Regions from separate parts of the Marinoscillum sp. HNIBRBA16962 genome, predicted to be linked through region 1. Evidence: riboswitches for the same ligand, from Rfam matches in the RefSeq annotation. Region 1 holds a riboswitch; the other holds the start of a gene.
What was found. A riboswitch is a leader RNA that binds a small molecule or an ion and turns the genes downstream of it on or off. The one in region 1 is predicted to bind S-adenosylmethionine.
Positions count from the first base shown of each region.

Region 2: it holds a riboswitch for S-adenosylmethionine, as region 1 does, so the genes downstream of both, AC3E9V_RS05530 (nitrite reductase) here and AC3E9V_RS15615 (homocysteine S-methyltransferase family protein) in region 1, are expected to answer to the same signal.

Region 1 is NZ_CM173603.1:3,774,621-3,777,769, reverse strand. Features, by position in the region: gene AC3E9V_RS15625 (phosphoglycerate mutase family protein) at 21-530, shown strand; gene AC3E9V_RS15620 (Ppx/GppA phosphatase family protein) at 537-1,439, opposite strand; SAM riboswitch class I at 1,525-1,647, shown strand; gene AC3E9V_RS15615 (homocysteine S-methyltransferase family protein) at 1,696-2,709, shown strand; gene metH (methionine synthase) at 2,731-3,149, shown strand, end outside.
Region 2 is NZ_CM173603.1:1,313,160-1,316,308, forward strand. Features, by position in the region: gene AC3E9V_RS05525 (amidophosphoribosyltransferase) at 1-1,272, shown strand, start outside; SAM riboswitch class I at 1,508-1,621, shown strand; gene AC3E9V_RS05530 (nitrite reductase) at 1,975-3,149, shown strand, end outside.

The DNA.
Region 1 (3,149 bases):
TTATTTGGTAAGTTTCTGATATGAACAACAAACACCTTCTCCCGAAGATCTTTTTCATTCTGTTGCTATTCCTGGGTGTGTCTCCAGTGAGGAGTCAGGACCTGACAACAATCATCCTTGTGAGGCATGCTGAGAAAGAGCAGGATGGTACATCCGACCCATCGCTTACTGAAAAAGGTAAGCTGAGGGCTGAAAGACTGGCTTATATGTTGAACAGCCAACCTATTGAGACCATTTACACCACACGTTTCAGTAGAAATACCAGTACCATTTACCCAACAGCCCATCTGAAAGGTGTAATTACCAAAGTATATAAGCCCCATCAGAAAGGTTTTGTTGAGGAAATCGTAAAACAGCATAAAGGGAAGACGGTGCTGGTTTGCGGGCACTCAAACACTGTGCCCTTTATGGTCAATGAGCTCATCGGAAAAGAGCTTTTTGACCAACTTGCTGATGATGACTACAATGATATTTTTATAGTGACGGTTACTGAAGTAGGTAATGGAACCTTCACCATTATCAACTATTAAACCCGCTCAGGAGTTTTTCACAAATACCTTCCCTTTTGTCGGGTAGTACTTTTCAAAAAGGTAATAGTTTATACCATCTTTCAGTCCTACATCCGGAACCACCATGGTTCTGGCACCGGCAGACTTCATGGCCTCAATGTAGATCTCAGAGGCCGGAATGATCACATCTGCCCGGTCAGGGTTTAACTGGAGTTTTGACATCCGATCCTGCAGAGACATATTTTTAAGAAATTCCTGCACTTTCATGACCGTATCGAGGGATATCTTTCTCTTTTTACCGACCTGTGAAAGCTCATAGATCTTATTGATATTTCCTCCGGTACCAATGGCAGTAATGCCCTTATAATCTTTAACCTGATGGTAAATCCAGTCTTTCATGGCTTTCCAGGCTTTGGGAGAATCCACATGGTCGAGCCTGCGAACCGACCCTATTTTAAATGAATTGGATAAGATCTTGGCTTTATTTTTATAGAAATTGAGCTCGGTACTTCCACCTCCTACATCTATATGCAGGTATATCTTATCATCCAGATCAAGGCTGATGACATTATTGATCAGTGAAGCTTCCTTTTCGCCAGATATAATGGTGAGCTGCAGGTTTAATTCCTTTTTCACCCGCTCAACAATCTCTTTACCGTTTCTAGCTTCACGCATGGCAGAAGTAGCACAACCATAGAAATGATCTACTTCATAAAGGTCTATGAGGTGCTTATATGCCGTCATAAGCTTCATGAATTTTTCTTCACGCTCCGGGCTGATCTTTTTGGTTTTAAAAACATCATGGCCTAATCGAAGAGGGAAGCGAACGTATTCAAGCTTTTTTAACGTGATAATTGTTTCGAATTCAATCACTTTGGTGATCTGTAACCTGATGGCGTTAGATCCTATATCAATAGCTGCAAATTTCATTGGAGCCAAAAGTAGTCGTTTCAGAAATTGAGCCCTTGAAATATTTTCATTTTTATTATGAGGAATCACGTGTATATTTGCATCACATTTATCGAGAAAGGCGGAGGGATTGGGCCCTGTGAAGCCTTGGCAACCTTTTCGGACGTTCACAGTCTGGATTTCGGTGCCAATTCCCACCCAGACCGAAGCGTCAGGGAAGAGATAAGCTGTCCACTCACACCTTTCTCCAAATAAATGTCTTTAAATAACCTGGATAATGACAAAGCTAAAAGACATAGCGTCGGAGAGAATATTGGTGTTAGATGGCGCCATGGGTACCATGATACAGCGATACAAACTGGAAGAGGAAGACTTTCGAAATGAAGAGTTAAAGGATCACCCTCACGCTTTAAAGGGGAATAATGATCTTCTTTCCATCACCAGACCCGATGTGATCAGGGAGATTCATGCCGCCTATTTTGAGGCCGGAGCTGATATTGCTGAAACGAATACATTTAGCAGTACATCAATAGCACAGGCTGACTATCACCTGGAGCATTTGGTTTATGAGCTGAACTTTCAGTCAGCAAAAATCGCCAGAGAGGCTGCTGATGAATTCACCTCAAAAGATCCTGATAAACCACGTTTTGTAACAGGTTCAATAGGCCCGACAAACCGTACAGCATCCATTTCCCCGGATGTAAATGATCCTGGTTTCAGGGCCGTTTCTTTTGATGGATTAAAGGCAGCATACCGTGAACAGATCAAAGGACTGATTGACGGGGGGGTAGATGCTTTACTTGTAGAGACGGTTTTTGATACGCTTAATGCCAAAGCCGCTTTAATGGCCATTGACGAGGAAGTGAGTGAAAGAGGCATTGAATTACCCGTTATGGTTTCCGGTACCATTACGGATGCGTCAGGACGAACCTTGTCCGGTCAGACTACCGAAGCATTTTTAATCTCCTTAAGTCATATGCCTCTTTTGAGCATTGGTCTGAATTGTGCCCTTGGAGCCAGCCAGCTCAGGCCTTATTTACAGATCATGGCTGAGAAATCAGACTACATGGTGAGCGCCCACCCAAATGCAGGTCTGCCTAATGAATTTGGACAATATGATCAGACTCCTGAAGAAATGACCATGCAGATAGAGGAATACCTTCAGGAAGGTTTGGTCAATATTATCGGGGGGTGTTGTGGTACTACTCCGGACCATATCAGGTCCATTGCGGAGGCAGCCGGCAAGTATAAGCCCCGCAAAATTATTAGTAACCAGCAAGTGATTGCTTAAACCATTTTAGCCGCAAAAATTTTGAATGGAGTTACCATGAAGGTAACAGATATGCCTATGAAACCATTGATGCTTTCTGGCCTGGAGCCGCTTGTCATTACATCAGACACCAATTTTGTAAACATTGGCGAACGAACCAATGTGACAGGCTCAGCTCGTTTTGCCCGCCTCATCCGGGAGGACAAGTACGAAGAAGCCCTGGAAGTAGCCCTCGATCAGGTACGAGGTGGAGCTCAGATCCTGGACGTGAATATGGATGAGGGGATGCTGGATGGTAAAGCTGCAATGGTCAGATTCCTGAACCTCATTGCATCAGAACCTGAGATATCACGGATTCCGATTATGATTGACTCATCCAAATGGGAAATTATTGAAGCAGGACTCCAGTGCATTCAGGGTAAAGGAGTGGTTAATTCCATTAGCCTGAAAGAAGGAGAGGA
Region 2 (3,149 bases), 2.5 Mb from region 1:
AAGACTAATCAGCAGATCACTGAGATCATTGAAGATGAAATTGATCTGCGAAGAGTTTTAGAAAAATCCTGCCGTGATTTTGACGGAGGATATATTATGACAGGAATGGTAGGCTATGGAGCTGCTTTTGTGGCCCGTGATCCTCATGGCATCCGTCCTGCTTATTATTATGCAGACGATGAAGTGGTCTCTGTTGCTTCAGAGAAACCTGCTCTTAAAACAACTTTTGACTGTGCTTATGAGGACATAAAGGAGATAAAGCCGGGACATACCCTGATCATTGATAAAGATGGAAGCTTCAGGGAGGAGCCTTTTATTCAGTCAGGGGAAAAGAAATCCTGTTCATTTGAGCGTATTTACTTTTCAAGAGGCACTGACCCGGATATCTACAATGAGCGCAGAAAGCTTGGGGAGCTGCTTATCCCTCAGGTATTAAAAGCTGTGAATTTTGATCTGAAGAATACCATTTTCAGCTACATCCCAAACACAGCAGAAACCTCTTTTCTGGGTCTGCTGAGAGGTATAGACCAATACCTTATCAATCAACGCAAGGACATCATTCTTGATGAAAAACCCAGCGCTGATTCTCTGGAAGATATTTTATCATTCAGGCCGAGGGTGGAGAAGCTTGTGCTTAAGGATGCCAAGCTCAGAACGTTTATCACAGATGATGCGCATCGCGATGATCTGGTAGCTCACGTTTACGATACCACTTATGAGGTAATTAACAAAAATAAAGATACCCTGGTAGTCATAGATGATTCTATTGTGCGTGGCACTACATTGGAAAAGAGTATTCTTACCCTTCTAGATAAGCTTGAGCCTAAAAAAGTAGTTATCGTATCATCAGCACCTCAGATTCGGTTTCCGGATTGCTATGGTATAGATATGAGTAAGATGAAAGAATTTGTGGCTTTTAGAGCTGTATTGGCCCTGTTGGAAGAGCACAATAAGGAATATTTACTAGATGAGGTTTTTGAGAAATGCCTTGCCAGTATCAGAGAGAAAAGTGCTCCAAACTATGTGAAGGAATTATATAAGCCGTTCACTTATGACCAGGTATCAGCAAAAATTACAGAAATTGTAAAACCAAAAAACATGAAAGCTGAGCTCGAAGTGGTTTATCAGACCGTCGATAACCTGCATAAAGCCTGTCCACACCATCTTGGTGACTGGTATTTCACCGGAGACTACCCTACACAGGGGGGGAACCGGGTGGTTAATAAAGCCTTCATCAACTTCATGAAAGGAGCAGAAGTCAGAGCTTATTAAGCGTTTCGCAAAACCAATTCTTTTCCGGAACCTTTCATAACTAACCCTCGTTTAGGTACCATATTCATTTGGCAAATAAGCCTTCTTAAATGGCTTGGTATTGAAAAAGTGGAAATTTGAAGGCTAAAATTTGGAATTCATCTAAAATTTCTCAAAAATGTCGGCTATTTATCATAAATCATTTTGATGTTTGAATAATCTGATTCACCTTTGAGGTATCAATTCTAGAAAAATTGATTTATAAAGAAGCGTGGAGAGACAGGCTCTGAGAAACGCTAGCAACCTGAAAACTAAAATTAAGGTGCTAATTCCTGATTTCTTCTGTATAGTCAGAAGAAGGATATGAATTAATTGATATGAAAATTACTAAAAACGTATTCTTTGATCTCTTCATTAGGCCGGTAAGCAAATGGGCTGTGTGTTGTTGCTGTTGTTGTAAATGATCAGAAACCTTCTGATTTTTTCACAAGAGCAATTTTTAAACCGATAACACACAAAAACTAATGAATACAATCAAAACTAACTTCCTGAACAAACTAAACAGTGCATGCTGTATCTGTATGTGTTGTTGTGTATGCTGTATTTGTACAGCCTACCCGGGGAAGCATTATGTGTAACAAATAAAGAATTTTAACAATAATGTGTCAGAAACCCCGGAGATGAAACCTCGGGGTTTTTTTATGACCAGAAAAAATTAAAGACATGAGCACACAAACAATTAGTCCAGAGGCAGTCGCTGATATACAGGAGCTTAAGGAAAAGATCCAAAGCTTTAAGCTGGGGCAGATTCCGGAAGAGCGTTTTAAGGCTTTTCGGCTGGCCAGAGGGGTTTACGGTCAGCGACAGCAAGGCGTGCAGATGTTTCGTCTTAAACTACCGTACGGCAAGATCACTGCTGATCAGCTGGAGACGGTAGCCAACCTTTCAGAAACGTACACCAATGGAAATCTGCATCTGACCACCCGGCAGAACATTCAGCTTCATTATGTGAACCTGGATGATACCCCGGAGATGTGGGAAGCTCTGGAGAAGGTAGGAGTTACGACAAAAGAGGCCTGTGGAAATACGGTCAGGAATGTAACTGCATCTCCTTTTGCCGGTATAGATCCGGAAGAGCCGTTTGATGTGGCCCCTTATGCTCAGGGTGTATTTGAGTACTTTTTAAGAAATCCTATATGCCAGGAGATGGGGAGAAAGATTAAAATAGCTTTCTCTTCCAGCCGTGCAGATGCTGCCTTTACTTACATTCATGACTTTGGGTTTATCCCTAAACTGCAAGGAAAGAAGCGCGGGTTTGAGGTTCTTGTAGGAGGAGGGCTCGGGGCTCAGGCTTTTGTGGCACAAAAAGCTTATGATTTCCTGCCGGAGGATGAGCTTATTCCTTTTGTGGAGGCCGGATTGCGCGTGTTTGATCGATATGGAGAGCGCGAGCGGAGACATAAAGCCCGAATGAAATTCCTGATCGATCCTAAGAAAGGTTTGGGTCTTGATGGGTTTATGGAGCTGGTAGACAAGGAGCGAAAGGCGCTACCATATCACTCCTACCAGATAAGTGTGCCAAAGGAAAAAACTCCGGTGCCTGAAGAAAAGCCAATATTTGCTATAGACGATTTTGAGTATGATGAAGCTTATAAGCAGTGGTTTTTAACTAATGTGTTCGAACAAAAGCAAGAAGGATTTTATGCTGTGAAAGTCAGGGTTCCTTTGGGTGATATCCACGCTAAAACTGCAAGAAAGCTTTCCGATATCGTAAGAAATTGGGCGGCGGATGATATCCGAATAACCCTCAATCAGGGCTTATTGCTTAAATACATTACGCTGGAAGATATTCCTGCAGTCTATGCTGCATTGAAGGAACTGGATCTCTCTGCTCCGGG